3 regions of the Micromonospora sp. WMMA1998 genome follow, and region 3 is predicted to be linked to each of the others. Evidence: riboswitches for the same ligand, from Rfam matches in the RefSeq annotation. Region 3 holds a riboswitch; each other region holds the start of a gene.
The links. Region 3 has a riboswitch for cyclic di-AMP ahead of O7600_RS10945 (hypothetical protein). Riboswitches for the same ligand answer to the same signal wherever they lie in the genome.

Region 1: linked by a shared signal. The riboswitch ahead of O7600_RS04745 (transglycosylase family protein) and the one ahead of O7600_RS10945 (hypothetical protein) in region 3 are both predicted to bind cyclic di-AMP.
Region 2: linked by a shared signal. The riboswitch ahead of O7600_RS21570 (hypothetical protein) and the one ahead of O7600_RS10945 (hypothetical protein) in region 3 are both predicted to bind cyclic di-AMP.

The regions. Positions count from the first base shown of each region.
Region 1 is NZ_CP114911.1:1,131,107-1,136,236, forward strand. Features, by position in the region: gene O7600_RS04735 (M4 family metallopeptidase) at 1-1,545, shown strand, start outside; gene O7600_RS04740 (YbaB/EbfC family nucleoid-associated protein) at 1,612-2,058, opposite strand; gene O7600_RS04745 (transglycosylase family protein) at 2,230-2,850, opposite strand; cyclic di-AMP (ydaO/yuaA leader) riboswitch at 2,854-3,019, opposite strand; gene O7600_RS04750 (LLM class flavin-dependent oxidoreductase) at 3,236-4,798, shown strand; gene O7600_RS04755 (helix-turn-helix domain-containing protein) at 4,875-5,130, shown strand, end outside.
Region 2 is NZ_CP114911.1:4,678,691-4,683,820, reverse strand. Features, by position in the region: gene O7600_RS21590 (hypothetical protein) at 1-794, opposite strand, end outside; gene O7600_RS21585 (heavy-metal-associated domain-containing protein) at 830-1,036, opposite strand; gene O7600_RS21580 (metal-sensitive transcriptional regulator) at 1,118-1,417, shown strand; gene O7600_RS21575 (YibE/F family protein) at 1,574-2,863, shown strand; cyclic di-AMP (ydaO/yuaA leader) riboswitch at 3,018-3,148, shown strand; gene O7600_RS21570 (hypothetical protein) at 3,153-4,178, shown strand; gene O7600_RS21565 (carbonic anhydrase) at 4,237-4,890, opposite strand; gene O7600_RS21560 (helix-turn-helix domain-containing protein) at 5,061-5,130, shown strand, end outside.
Region 3 is NZ_CP114911.1:2,506,507-2,511,636, forward strand. Features, by position in the region: gene O7600_RS10935 (AAA family ATPase) at 14-2,131, shown strand; gene O7600_RS10940 (cation diffusion facilitator family transporter) at 2,208-3,122, shown strand; cyclic di-AMP (ydaO/yuaA leader) riboswitch at 3,266-3,396, shown strand; gene O7600_RS10945 (hypothetical protein) at 3,401-4,474, shown strand; gene O7600_RS10950 (hypothetical protein) at 4,554-5,057, shown strand; gene O7600_RS10955 (SRPBCC family protein) at 5,059-5,130, opposite strand, start outside.

The DNA.
Region 1 (5,130 bases), 1.4 Mb from region 3:
GACGCCGAGGGCCCGAGCCGACTGACCGTCGACGTCGACGCCCGCACCGGGGCGGTGCTGCGCACGCAGGAGCACATCGTGCACGGCACCGGCACCGGCGCCTGGAACGGCCCGAGCCCGCTCTCGCTCAACACCACCAAGTCGGGCACCACGTACTCCATGAAGGACCCGACCGTCACGAATCTGAGCTGCCAGGACGCGGCGAACAACACCACGTTCAGCGGCTCCGACGACGCCTGGGGCAACGGCACCGCCACCAACAAGGAAACCGGCTGCGTCGACGCGCTGTTCGCCGCGCAGACCGAGCACAAGATGCTCAGCCAGTGGCTGGGCCGCAACGGCGCCGACGGCAACGGCGGCTACTGGCCGATCCGGGTGGGCCTGAACGACCAGAACGCCTACTACGACGGCACCCAGGTGCAGATCGGCAAGAACACCGCCGGGCAGTGGATCGGCTCGCTCGACGTGGTGGCGCACGAGATCGGCCACGGCATCGACGACCACACCCCGGGCGGCATCTCCGGCGGCGGCACCCAGGAGTTCGTGGCGGACACGTTCGGCGCGGCCACCGAGTGGTTCGCCAACGAGCCGTCCAGCTACGACGCGCCGGACTTCCTGGTCGGCGAGAAGATCAACCTGGTCGGCTCCGGCCCGATCCGCAACATGTACAACCCGTCCGCGCTCGGCGACCCGAACTGCTACTCCAGCAGCGTCCCGGGCGGCGAGGTGCACGCCTCCGCCGGCCCCGGCAACCACTGGTTCTACCTGCTGGCCAACGGCAGCAGCCCGACCAACGGGCAGCCGTCCAGCTCGACCTGCAACGGCAGCAGCGTGACCGGCCTGGGGATCCAGAAGGCCATCAAGATCATGTACAACGCGATGCTGCTGAAGACCTCGTCCTCGTCGTACCTGAAGTACCGCACCTGGACGCTGCAGGCGGCGAAGAACCTCTACCCGGGCAGCTGCGCCGAGTTCGACGCGGTCAAGGCGGCCTGGAACGCGGTCAGCGTGCCCGCCCAGTCCGGTGACCCGACGTGCGCCGGCGGCACCCCGACGCCGACGCCGACCACCACGACCACCCCGCCGTCGGGCGGCTGCTCCGGCAACAAGCTGGCCAACCCCGGCTTCGAGTCGGGCGCCGTGAACTGGACCGCCTCCGCCGGCGTCATCACCACGGACAGCGGCCAGGCCGCGCACGGCGGCTCGTACAAGGCGTGGCTCGACGGTTACGGCTCGTCGCACACCGACACCCTGAGCCAGTCGGTGACGATCCCGGCCGGATGCCGCGCGACGCTGAGCTTCTGGCTGCACATCGACAGCGCGGAGTCGACCACGACCACCGCGTACGACAAGCTCACCGTCAAGGCCGGCAGCACCACGCTGGCGACCTACTCGAACCTGAACAAGGCCACCGGCTACGTGCAGCGGTCCTTCGACGTCTCGTCGCTGGCCGGCACCACGGCGACCATCTCGTTCAGCGGCGTGGAGGACAGCTCCCTGCAGACGTCCTTCGTCGTCGACGACACCGCGGTCACCCTGAGCTGACCGTAGGGCGAGCGGCCGGTCGTCGTCCTCCGGGCGGCCGGCCGCTTCGTCGCGTCGGCAGGTCGGTCAGGCCGGGCGGCCGGCCCGGGACGCGCCGCGGTCGCGCGGGATCCGCGCGGCCACCTCGTGCATCGCGCGGCTGAACAGCTCCGCCTGGTCGGGCAGGCCGCCGAGTCGGGCCGCCAGGGCGTCGGCGTCGGCCCGGGCCGAGTCGCTGACCCGGGCGTCCAGCTCGGCCAGCGCGGCGTTGACGGCGGCGACGACGTGTCCGCAGAGGACCTCCAGCGGCTCGCCGGCCAGGTCCGGGTCGACGGCGACCGAGTCCAGTCGGCCACCCTGGACGGCGACTGCCCGCACGCGGCCGTCGGCCGCGGCGCCCTCGGCCCGGAGCAACTCGCCCGGCTCGCCGTCGGGGTGCACGCCGGCCCGGGACCGCATCGCCGCGAGCGCCTGCTGCGTCCGGCTCAGGAGCTCGTCGAGGCTCGCGGCGGCCGAGAACGGGTCGATGGTCATATCCGCGCTTTCTTCACGTCTTAGCCGAGCATCGTGACCATAGCAACCGGCACCGACGGAGCACGGTCACCGGCCGGCCCCGCCCGCAAGCGAGCAGGTCGGGTGCCGCGCGTCCGGCGTGTCGCGCGACCGCGAACGCCCGGCCGGAGCCCCGGCCGGGCGTTCGTCGGTTCAGCGCAGTCGCAGTCGCTGACCCGGGAAGATCAGGCCCGGATCCTCGCCGACGACGGCGCGGTTGCGCTCGTGCAGCGCCCGCCAACCCCCGGCAACGTGCGCCGCGACGGCGATGCCGGAGAGCGTGTCGCCGGAGCGCACCCGGTAGGTGCCGGCGCCGCCCCGCCCGGCCGCTCGGTCCACGGTGGACCTCGTCGTGGGCCGGTCGGTGGCCTTGCGCGGCGCGGGACGATCCGCCTTCCGCGGCGCGGGACGGTCGGCCGCCTTCTTCGGGGACGAGCCGGATCCGCCCTTGCGGCCACAGACCGGCCAGGCGCCGATGCCCTGCCCGTCCAGGACCCGCTCGGCGACGGCGATCTGCTCCGACCGGCTGGCCAGGTCCGCCCGGGCGGCGTACCTCTTCCCGCCGTGGCCGTTCCAGGTGCCGCGCGAGAACTGGAGCCCGCCGTAGTAGCCGTTGCCGGTGTTGATGTGCCAGTTGCCGCCGGACTCGCACCGCGCGACGGCGTCCCAGTTGACGCCGGAGGCGTTCGCCGGGACGGCCGGAGCGAACAGGACCGCGGCGCCGGCCAGAACCACACCGACGGCGGTACGACGGGCTGCGTATGCAGTTGCCATGGGGATTCCTCCACGCCGACGAGGTGAGCTGTCGGGTTCGGGCCGAGGAGCCCGGCCGCCGCTGGCGGCTTCACCCCGAGGTGACGTGCACCGAGGAACGTTGGGTCCCCCGCTCCCGCCGAGGTTCGGTTACCGCCGGGCCGGCGGCGGGATTAGGCGTTACCGGCCCGTGGCGTCCACGACTGCGGACGCCACCGACGCTAGGGACGATTTCGGACGATCGCCCACTTCTTGGGATGTTCATCACCCAGGCGGGCGACCGCACACGCGGCACACGACGACGTGGTAGCGGGACGTCCGGGCCGGATCCGGACGCCCCGCCCGGCCGCCCCGGCCCCGGGCTACCGTGGGCGGGACCGGCAAGATCGCACGAGGAGCGGCACGGATGACCGAGTACGGAGACGAGCTGGCCTTCGGCGGCTTCCTCACCCCCACCGCCGGACGGCCCGACCAGGTGGTGGCCCTCGCCTCGCTCTGCGAACAGGTCGGGCTGGACCTGGTCACCTTCCAGGACCACCCCTACCAGCCGGGTTTCCTGGACACCTGGACGCTGATGTCGTACGTGGCCGCCGCCACCGACCGGATCGGACTCGCCGGCAACGTGCTCAACCTGCCGCTGCGCCAACCGGTGGTGCTCGCCCGCAGCGTGGCCAGCCTGGACCTGCTCACCGGCGGCCGGGTCGAGCTGGGGCTGGGCGCGGGCGCGTTCTGGGACGCGATCGAGGCGGCCGGCGGGCGGCGGCTCTCCCCGGGCGCGGCGGTCGACGCGCTCGACGAGGCGATCCAGGTCATCCGGGAGGTCTGGGGCGCCGACCGACGCGGGATGATCCGCGTCGCCGGAGAGCACTACCGGGTGGTCGGCGCGAAGCGCGGACCGGCGCCGGCCCATCCGGTGGGCATCTGGGTGGGCGCGTACAAGCCGCGCATGCTGCGCCTGGTCGGTCGCGCCGCGGACGGCTGGCTGCCGTCACTGGCCTACCTGCCGAAGGGGCCCGACGAGCTGCCCGCGCTCAACGCGCTGGTCGACGAGGGCGCGCGGGCCGCCGGGCGGGACCCCGGCGAGATCCGCCGGATGCTCAACGTGACCGGCAGTTTCACCCGCTCGTCCACGGGGTTCCTGGCCGGGCCGCCGCAGCGGTGGGTGGAGGACCTGGCCGGGCTCACCCTGGAGCACGGCATCACCACCTTCGTCCTGGGCAGCGACGAGCCGCGCGCCATCCAGCTCTTCGCCCAGGAGGTGGCGCCGGCGGTCCGGGAGCTGGTCGCGGCCGAGCGCACCACGCCGGGCAGCGGCGCCCGCGCCGTCGCGCGGGAGCAGGCCGCCGGCGGCGTTCCGACCACCCTCGCGGTCACCCCCACGCCCGACCCGGGGGTACGCCTGAGCGCGCGCCGCCTCTGGGACGAGTCGACCCGTCCGACCGCCCCGCCGGCGCCGGCCGGGCACGTCTACCCGGCCCACGCGCAGGCCGCGGGGCAACATCTGGTGGACGTGCACGACCACCTGCGCCGGGAGCTGGCCCAGGTGCGGGACCTGCTGGAACAGGTCACGCGGGGCGCGGTCTCGCCGGGCGGCGCGCGGGCCGCGCTGAACGAGATGACCCTGCGGCAGAACAACTGGACGCTGGGCGCGTACTGCGCGGCGTACTGCACCGTGGTGACCCAGCACCACGGCCTGGAGGACGCCTCGGTCTTCCCGCACCTGCGCCGCGCCGACGCCGGGCTGGCGGCGGTGCTGGACCGGCTGGAGGAGGAGCACGTGGTGATCCACGGCGTGGTGGAGAGCGTCGACCGGGCGCTGGTGGAGCTGATCGGCCGGCCGGGTGACTTCAGCGGGCTCCAGGAGGCGGTGGACCTGCTCACCGACACACTGCTGTCCCACCTGTCGTACGAGGAGCACCAGATCGTCGAGCCGCTGGCCCGGCACGGCTTCTACCCCGGCCAGCTCTGACCGGCGGATATTCCCGGACCGCGACGTGAGATAGCTGGCTTTTGGTTCCCTAAGTCAGCCCGGTAGCGTCGGTCCCATGACGGACTTCCTCGCGCAGCGCGACTCCTGGTCCACCGCCAACTGCTCGATCGCCCGGGCGCTCGAGGTGGTCGGCAACCGCACCACGCTGCTCCTGCTGCGCGAGGCGTCGTTCGGCACCCGGCGCTTCGACGACTTCGCCCGCCGGGTCGGCGTGAGCGAGCCGGTCGCCGCCGCCCGCCTCAAGCAGCTCGTCGCCGACGGCCTGCTCGACCGGCGGCCCTACCGGGAGCCCGGGCAGCGCACCCGCGACG
Region 2 (5,130 bases), 2.2 Mb from region 3:
ACCTCGGCCGCGAACGTGACCGCCGGCCCGGCCGGCGTCCGCCCGTCGCCGGGCGTGCCCTCCGGGTGCACGTGCAGGTAGGCCAGGTCACCCTGGCGCAGCGCCACCAGGTGGCCGTACGCCCCGAGGTAGGGCTGGAGGTCGGTGACCGGCCGGCCGTCCCGGCTGACCGAGAGCGTGAGCCGGCTGGTGCGGCCGGGCTCCGGCGCGCCGGTGAGCGTGACGGTGTAGCCGTCGACAGTGGTGCTGGTGGCCGGTGGCGGCAACGGTCGCGCGGCCAGCGTGCCGGGGACGGTGACGTCGACGCCGAGCGTCAACGGCTCCCCGCCGGTCGGGGTGAAGTCGGCGAACGCCCGCCACACGCCCGGCCCGGTGAGCGGTGAGGCGACCCGCCAGGTGCCGTCGTCGGCCAGCTCCGGGTGCACGTGCCGGAAGCCGGAGAGGTCGCGGCGGGCGACGATCAGGTGCATGCGCTTGTCGTGGGCCACCTCGTAGCGGGTGACCGGGCGGCCGTCCGGGCCGGTGATCCGGAACGCGAACTGCCCGTCGGGGGCGGCCGTCGGCTGGAGCGTGTAGCCACGCTCGGAGACGAGCAGCCCGCCGGGCAGGTGGGCGTCGGTGCCCCCGGCGTCGGTGTCCTCGGTGTGGCCCTGGTCGCCGTGGCCGGTGTCGGCGTCGTGGCGGGTCTCGGCGGCGGGGGCGACGGGATCGACCACGTGGCCGATCCCGTACGCCGCGCCGAACACCGCCGCGAGGCCGAGGGCGAAGCCGCTCAGCTTCGTCGCCGTGTTCATGGTGCCTCCTCGTGTGCTCCGGGTCGGTGGACCCGTCACGCCTCGACGAGGTCGTAGCCGGCCTCGTCGACGGCGGCGCGGACGGCGTCCGCGTCCAGCGGGCTCGGGCTGGTGACGGTGACCCGGCCGGTGGCCAGGTCGACCTGGACGTCGGTGACGCCCGGCAGTGCGCGCAGTTCGGTGCTCACCGCGGTGACGCAGTGCCCGCAGGTCATGCCCCGCACCTGGTAGGTGGTCTCCATGGGTTCCCTCCGATCCCATACCCCCCTGGGGTACCCACCGCACGTTAGCATACCCCCGAGGGGTACGCTATCCTCGGCGGCATGACCACGCCGCCCACCCCGACCCGGGGCTACACCGCCAGCAAGGACCAGCTCCTCGCCCGGCTCCGCCGCATCGAGGGTCAGGTCCGGGGCATCGAGAAGATGGTCGAGGACGACCGCTACTGCATCGACGTGCTGACCCAGATCTCGGCCATCCAGGCCGCGCTGGACAAGGTCGGCCTGGGCCTGCTGGACGGGCACGCCCGGCACTGCATGCACGAGGGGGCCGCCGAGGGCCGGGCCGACGAGATGGCGTCCGAGATGATGGCCGCCGTCGGCCGCCTGATGAAGCGCGGCTGACCGGCCTGGCCTGATCCGGCGTCCACCGGCGGCGCGGGCCGCCCTGGCTACCATGGCCGGGCGACGACCCGGGCGTGATCCCACGCGTCCGCGCCGGTCCCGGTGACCCGACCGGTCCGGTGACCCGGTTCCGCCGCGACCGTTGGGAGAGACGCCGTGGGCGCCGATCACACCCGTCCCGCAGCCGCCGCGCCGCCGGGCGTACGCCGGCTCCTGATCGCCACCGTGGTGCCGCTCTTCGTGCTCACCGTGATCGCGGCGCTGCTGCTCTGGCCCCGGGCGGACCGCGACCCGGTGGACGGCGGCGCGGACGTGCCGCGCTACCACGGCACGGTGACCCGGGTGGTGACCGAGCCCTGCCCGCCGACGCCCGAGTCGCCCGAGGGCGACACCGGCGGCCCCTGCGGCACCGTGACCGTCGCCGCCGAGCAGGGGCCGGACGCGGGCCGGCAGGTCGAGACGCCGGTCCCCACCGGACCCGGCGCTCCCCGGGTCTCGGTCGGTGACGAGGTGGTCCTGGTCGAGCTGGTCGACCCGGCCGACCCGTCGGTGAAGACCTACAACATCGCCGAGCACCAGCGCGGTACGCCGCTGATCTGGCTGGTGGCGCTCTTCGCCGCCGCGATCGTGGCGTTCGGCCGCTGGCGCGGGCTGGCCGCGCTCGGCGGGCTGGTGGCCAGCTTCGCCATCCTGCTCGGTTTCGTGCTCCCCGGCATCGGCGCCGGGCAGTCGCCGCTGCTGGTGGCGATCGTCGGCGCCGCACTGATCATGTTCGTGGTGCTCTACCTGACCCACGGGATCACCGCGCAGACGTCGGTGGCGGTGCTCGGCACGCTCGGCAGCCTGGTGATCACCGGAGTGCTGGGCACGGCAGCCACCGCCGCCACCCACCTGACCGGCTTCGGCAGTGAGGACGCCACCACGCTGTCGATGTTCCAGGGTGACGTGGACCTGCACGGACTGCTGCTGGCCGGCATCATCATCGGCTCGCTCGGCGTGCTGGACGACGTCACCGTCACCCAGGCGGCCACCGTCACCGAGCTGGCGCACGCCAACCCGGGGCTGTCCCGACGACAGCTCTACCGGGCGGCCACCCGGGTGGGCCGGGCGCACATCGCGTCCACCGTCAACACCATCGTGCTGGCGTACGCGGGCGCCTCGCTGCCGCTGCTGCTCCTGCTGGTCGCCGACTCCCGCCCGGTGGGTCAGCTGCTCACCAGCGAGTTCCTCGCCCAGGAGATCGTCCGCAGCGCGGTGGCCACGCTCGGCCTGATCGCCGCCGTACCGCTGACCACCGCGCTGGCCGCGGTCGTGACCACCGCCGGCCGCGCCGCGCGGGCCGCCGGACCCGCGACGCCCCGGCCGCCGTCGCCCCGGGAGGACGCGTGGGAGGCGCTCGGCGAGGGGCGGTCCGGCGGGGGCAGGAGCACGGAGGCCGCATGGTGACACTCCGCAGCGTGACGGCCGATTCCAAACGCGATGCTGGTCACGCTGGGCGGTGGCGAATTCTCGCGATTGGTCGGCTTCCGGACGTAGATCCCCGGGAGTGGTCTCGGGTAACCTCGCTGCCGGTCACCGCCGAAGGCGCGCACCGGCGCCTGCGGTGCCGCCGCCCAATCGCCTCCGGGCGAGCCGGGGAACCAGGTACATGGGGTGAATCCGCGCCAGCGGTAGGGACCACTTCCGTCCCGAACCCGTCAGCTAACCCGGTCGGCGGTCGACGGAAGGGAACACTGTGACGGCACCCCTGCGCCGCTGGCTGACACCCGTGGTGGCCGTGCTCGCCGCTCTCGCCGTGCTGGCCGGGCCGACGCCGGCCTCGGCGGCCCCCGGCACCGCCGCCCCGAACCCCTCGGGCCACTCGGAGGACGACGACCCACCGCTGATCAGCGAGGCCGTCACCGCCGCCAACCGCGCCTACCTCCAGGCCAAGTCGAAGTTGGACACGTCCCGCAAGCGGCAGCTCCAGCTCGCGCTGGAGGTGAAGGCGGCGCAGAACCAGCTCGACGCGCTCAGCCCGCAGGTGAGCGAGATCGCGGCACAGTCCTACCGGACCGGTCGCGTCGGCGCCATGGCGATGCTGCTGGAGAGCGACTCCCCCGACTCGTTCGTGCGCCGGGCCAGCGCCCTCGACGAGCTGAACCTGTTCAACGCGCAGCGACTCGCCGCCATCAACGAGGTGAAGGGCCGCGCCGAGCGGGCCAAGATCGCGCTCGACGCCGAGGTGCGGGAGCAGGAGAAGCAGGCGAACGCGATGGCCCGCGAGAAGGCCGAGGCGCAGAAGGCGCTGAAGCTGGTCGGCGGGCTGGACTTCACCGGTGGCCTGGTCTCGGCCACCTCGAAGGTTGCCGAGATCGGCCCCGGCCGCACCGCCGACGGCGGGTGGAAGTCGGAGTCGTGCAGCGAGAACGACCCGACCACCTCGGGCTGCGTCACGCCGCGCACCCTGCACGCGTACAAGGAGGTCAAGCGCGCCGGGTTCAACCGCTTCGTGGGCTGCTACCGCCCCGGCGGGCCGTGGGAGCACCCCAAGGGCAAGGCGTGCGACTGGTCGTTGCAGAACAGCGGCTTCGCACCGTGGCACAACAACGACACCCGCCGGTACGGCAACGAGGTGGCCGCCTTCCTCATCCGCAACGCCGACCGGCTGGGCATCTACTACGTGATCTGGAACCGGCAGATCTGGTTCCCGGCGACCGGCTGGAGTTCCTACAGCGGGCCCTCCAACCACACCGATCACGTGCACATGTCGCTGCTCTGACGCGCGCGTACGACGATAGGGGCCGCCCACGGGCGGCCCCTATCGTATCCGTTCCCGGTCAGCCGGCGAGCGCCGCGTCCGCCGACGCGGCCGGCGCCGGCAGCGGGGCCGGGGACTGCGCCACCGTCCGGACCTCGCCGCCACTGAGCCGGTACGACATGCCGACCACCGCGCAGGCCCCGCCGGCCACCTTCGCGGCGAGCACCGAGGAGCGGGCCAGCAGGGTCTCCACCGTCTGGGCGATGTGCACGTCGATGATGCCGTCGAGGTCCTCGACTCCCTGCCGGCCGGCCCGGAGCAGGCTGGGTGAGACGGCGTCCACCACCGCGCCCAGGTGCCCGGCCGGGGCGGAGCCGGTGCGGACCGCCTCACGGGCCGCCTGGACCGCGCCGCACGAGTCGTGGCCGAGCACCACCACGAGCGGCGTGCCGAGCACGGTGACGGCGTACTCCACGCTGCCCAGCACCTCCGGGCCGGCGGTGTGGCCGGCCGTGCGCACCACGAAGAGGTCACCGAGGCCGCGGTCGAAGATGATCTCGGCGGCGAGTCGCGAGTCGGAGCACCCGACGATCACCGCGAACGGATGCTGGCCGTCGGCGACCGCCGCCCGGTGCCCGGCGTCCTGGTTCGGGTGCTGGGGCACACCGGTGACGAACCGGTGGTTACCGGCACGCAGTTCGGCGAGTGCCTCATCGGGGGTGGTCGGGATCATGCTGCTCACCTCGTCCTCGCGCGGAGCCGTCAGGCCGGCCGGCGGCGGTGTCGGCCCCGCGACCCACCGTCACACGCGACCCATGGCACGTCAAGATTTCGTGATACGCATTTCATACGTCACCGTCGCGGATCGCGCCGGGTCGGGGCGCCGACGGAAGGAGTCATACGATGACCACCATGGCGACCACACCGGCCGAGGACGGGAGCCGCAAGAACTGGACCTTCCTCACCAATCACG
Region 3 (5,130 bases):
CAGGAGCACCGCGTTGACCGACCAGACCACGCTGAACCGGGAGATCGCCGCCGAGCAGCGGCATCTCGACCGGGTGTACGCCCGGCTGGCCGAACTGCGCCGGTCCGCGGCCGACGCCGAGCGGGAGGGGTACCGGCTGGCCCGGGTGGGCACCTTCGGCGCCCTGGTCGAGCGGGACGCGATGGTCTTCCACGCCGCCCAGCGGCGGCACGTGCTGGACGCGGAGCACGAGGGGCTGGTCTTCGGCCGGCTGGACCTGCGCACCGGGCAGGTGCTGCACGTGGGCCGGCTGGGCGTACGCGCCGAGGACGCGGAGACGCTGGTGGTGGACTGGCGGGCGCCGGCCGCGGCGGCGTTCTACCAGGCCACGCCCGCCGAGCCGCGCGGCGTCGTACGCCGGCGCACGATCCAGTCGGCCGCGGAAAAGGTCACCCGGATCGAGGACGACCTGCTCGATCCGGAGGCGGCCCCGGCGGACATGGCGGTGGTCGGCGACGGCGCGCTGCTGGCCACGCTGTCCCGGGCCACCGGCCGGGGCATGCGGGACATCGTCGCCACCATCCAGCGGGAGCAGGACGAGGCGATCCGCTCCCCCGCCAGCGGCGTCACGATCGTCTCCGGCGGCCCGGGCACCGGCAAGACGGCGGTGGCGCTGCACCGGGCCGCGTACCTGCTCTACTCCGACCGGGCCCGCTACGCCGGCGGCGGCATCCTGGTGGTCGGGCCGTCCGGCGTCTTCGTCGAGTACATCGCCTCGGTGCTGCCCTCGCTCGGCGAGGAGACGGCCACGCTGCACTCGCTGGGCTCGCTCTTCCCGGGGATGTCGGCGACCCGGACCGATCCGCCGGAGGTGGCCGCGGTCAAGGGGTCGCTGCGGATGCGCCGGGTGCTGGAGCGGGCGGTGCGGGACGCGGTGCCGGACTCCCCGGCGGAGTTGCGCCTGCTCTACCGCGGTGAGCTGCTGCGGCTGGAGCGGCCGGCGCTGGACGGCATCCGGGACCGGACGCTGACCCGGGGCGCGCGCCGCAACGAGGTGCGCCGGTCGGCGTTCGACGCGGTGCTCGCCGCGCTCTACGCGCAGGCCCGCACGCTGCGGGTGGGCCGGTTGCCGGAGCAGCCCGCGTTCGAGGACGAGATCATCGAGCGGCCGGAGTTCCGGGAGTTCCTCAAGGCGTGGTGGCCCCGGTTGCACCCGCGCCACGTGCTGGGGTGGCTCGCCCGCCCGGATCGGCTGCGCCGCTACGCCGGCGGGATCCTTTCCTCGGCCGAGATCCGGTCGCTCACCGAGGCGTACCGGACGCTCGACGCCGACGGGCCGACCGTCGCCGACATCGCCCTGCTGGACGAGCTGGACGCGTTGCTCGGCACTCCGGTGCGGCGGGCGAAGCCGAAGCGGGACCCGTACCAGCTGGCCGGCGGCGTGCGCGAGCTGAGCACGTACGCCGACCGGCAGCGCGCCGCCCGGGCGGCGGCCCGGGAGCGTCCGGCGGACTACCGCGACTACGCCCACGTGGTGGTGGACGAGTCGCAGGACGTCTCGCCGATGCAGTGGCGGATGATCGGGCGCCGGGGCCGGCTGGCGTCCTGGACGGTGGTCGGCGACCCGGCGCAGACCGCCTGGACCGGCGACCCGCAGGAGCTGGACCGGGCCCGCGACCAGGCGCTGGGGCGGCGCCGCCGGCACCGCTACGAGCTGACCACCAACTACCGGAACTCGGCGGAGATCTTCGCGGTGGCGGCGGCGGAGATCCGCCGGCTGTATCCGGACCTGACGCTGCCCGACGCGGTGCGTTCCACCGGCGTGTCGCCGGTCGAGCGCACGGTGCCCGCCGCCGAGCTGCCGGCGAGCACCGTCGAGGCGGCCCGGATCCTGTTGGGCGAGGTGGAGGGCACCGTCGGCGTGATCACGCCGGTGCCGCGCCGGGACGAGGTGGCCGGTTGGCTGGACGGCCTCGGCGCCGGCCGGCTCCAGGTGGTGACCAGCCTGCAGGCCAAGGGCATGGAGTACGACGGCGTGGTGCTGGTCGCGCCGAGCGAGATCCGGGCCGACCCCGGCTCGGGGGTGCGCACGCTCTACGTCGCGTTGTCCCGGGCCACCCAGCGCCTCACCACGCTCGACCCGACCGGGTGACCCACCCTCACTTGCACACATAGCGATGTGAACATACATTAGGCCTGGCCGGGGTGCGGGAGGGAAGGGTGTGTGCGTGGGCGCAGGTCATGACCACAGCGGTGCGGTGACCAACGCGGCGCACCGTCACCGGGGCCGGCTCTGGGCGGCGTTCGCGCTGCTCACCGCCCTCATGCTGGTCGAGGCGGTGGCCGCCTTCGCGACCGGTTCGCTGGCGCTGCTCTCCGACGCCGGGCACATGTTCACCGACGTGCTCGGCATCGGCATGGCGCTGGCCGCGATCACCGCCACCCGGCGCGCCACCACCGATCCGCAGCGCACGTTCGGCCTCTACCGGCTGGAGGTCCTCGCGGCGCTGGCGAACGCGGTGCTGCTCGGCGCGGTCGCGGTCTACGTCCTGGTCGAGGCGGTACGCCGGTTCGGTGACCCGCCGGAGGTGCTGGCCGGCCCGATGCTCGTGGTGGCGGTGCTCGGCCTGCTCGCCAATGTCGGCGCCTTCGCGCTGCTGCGCGCCGGGGCGCAGGAGAGCATCAACCTGCGCGGCGCGTACCTGGAGGTGCTCGGCGACCTGCTCGGCTCGCTCGGGGTGATCGGCGCCGCGCTGGTCATCGCGGTCACCGACTGGTGGTGGGCCGACCCGCTGGTGGCCGTGGCGATCGGTCTGTTCATCCTGCCCCGCACCTGGCGGCTCGGCCGGGCGGCGGTACGCATCCTGGTGCAGGCCGCGCCGGAACACCTCCAGGTGACCGCGGTGCACGACCGGCTGGCCGCTGTGCCGGGCGTGGCGGAGGTGCACGACCTGCACGTCTGGACGCTCACCTCGGGCATGGAGGTGGCCTCGGCGCACCTGACCACCGATCCCGGCGCCGAGGTCGCCACGGTGCTGGCCGCCGCCCGCGCCGCCCTGCACGAGGACTTCTCGATCGATCACGCCACGTTGCAGATCGAACCCGGAGCGTCGACCGGAGCGTGCGGCCCGACCGAGTGGTAATTAGGGCAAACTTAAATCTCGGCCGCTATTGTGGCGTAATGCCGGCTTTGCCGGGATCACCGCTCCGGGCGACGGAGCCGGCCCCGGGCAGCGCCGGTAGGCTCGGTCGCGGCCACACCGCGGGTGCCACCCCGGCGCCGGTGGAGCGGCCGTCGCCTAATCGCCCGCAGGGCGAGCCGGGGAACCACGTACGTGGGGTGCATCCGCGTCAGCGGTAGGGATCTTCCGTCCCGAACCCGTCAGCTAACCCGGTCGGCGGTTGACGGAAGGACATGTGAATGCCCCCAGTGGCACCTGTACGACGGACGGCCGCCCGGATGGCGGCCCTGCTCGCCGCGATGCTGACCCTCGGCGTCGTGACCGTGCCGGCCACCCCCGCCGCGGCGACGTGGTCAGCCGCCCCGACCGGCCTGCTCGCCGCCCCCGGCGGCGACGACGAGGGCGGCACGCCGGAACTGCGCGCCCAACTCGACGCGGCCAGCAAGGGCTGGCTGGAGGCCAAGGCCGCGCTGAGCCGGTCGGTGGCCCGGCAGAAGCAGCTCACCGAGCGACTCGACGCGGTCGGCGCCGAGCTGGCCGTACGCGACGCCAAGGTCGGCGAGATCGCCGAGGTGGCGTACCGCACCGGCCGGATGGGCACCGCCGCGGCCCTGCTCGGCAGCAGCAGCCCGGAGGGCTTCATGGACCGGGCGGCCGCGCTGGAGCAGGTCGCCGCGCACGAGGACCGGACGCTACGCGACCTCATCACCACCCGGGACGAGGCGACCCGGACCCGCGCGGCGCTCGACGGCGAGATCCGGGAGCAGCGCAAGCAGGTCACGGTGATGGCCAAGCGCAAGCAGCAGGCCGAGCGGGCGCTGGAGGTGGCGAACGACCGGCCGTCCGCCGGCAGCGGCGGCGTCCGGGGCACCTCGACGGCGAACGCGACGCCGGCCAAGCGCAACTCCGACGGCTCCTGGCCGGCGGAGTCGTGCAGCGTCAACGACCCGACGCCGGCCGACGGCTGCATCACCCCGCGCACCCTGCACGCGCTCAACCAGGCCAAGGCCGCCGGCTTCACCCGGTACGTCTCCTGCCACCGGCCCAGCGGCTCCGGCGAGCACCCGAAGGGACGCGCCTGCGACTTCGCCGCCCAGAAGAACGGCTTCGGCGGGGTGGCCAGCGGCGGCGACAGGACGTACGGCAACAACCTGGCCGCGTACTTCGTGCGCAACGCCGACCCGCTCGCCGTGCTCTACGTGATCTGGTTCAAGCAGATCTGGCTGCCCAGCAGCGGCTGGAAGTCGTACAGCGGCGGCAACGGCGACCCGTCCAGCGACCACACCAACCACGTGCACCTGTCGGTCTACTGAGCACTACGCTCCCCGACGTACCCCGGGTGTCGTCGCGCGGCCCACGACGTGGGCCGCGCGACGGCCGACGATCGGTGGCATGAGACGACTCTCCCCCGGCGGACGCAAGGCGCTGCTCACCGCGCACCTGGTCACCTCGCTCGGCTGGCTCGGCGTCGACCTGGGGCTGCTCGCGCTGGGCGTGGCCGGGCTGCGCGGCGCCGACCCGGAGGTCGTCTACCCCGCCGCGGCCTTGCTGGTCACCTGGCTGTTCGCGCCGCTGAGCGTCGCGGTCTGGCTGATCGGGGTGGCCAGCGCGCTGCTCACCCCGTGGGGGCTGCTGCGGTGGCGGTGGGTGCTGGTGAAGTTCGCGCTCACCACCGTGATGCTCGGGCTGGTGCTGCTCCTGCTGACGCCCCGGGTCCGGCACCTCGGCGCGCTGGCCGGCGCGGCCGACGCGCACCTGCGGATCGACCTGGTGGTGCCGCCCGCCGTCTCCACCACGCTGCTGCTCGTGGCCACCGTGCTGTCCACCTGGAAGCCGTGGGGGCGGCTGAGTCAGGCCGGCCGGCCCTCCAGGGTCGCGCCCAGACGGGCCGGCTGAGTCAGGCCGGCCGGCCCTCCAGGGTCGCGCCCAGACGGGCCGCGAGGCCCAGGTGGGCGGCGCGGGCCTGGCG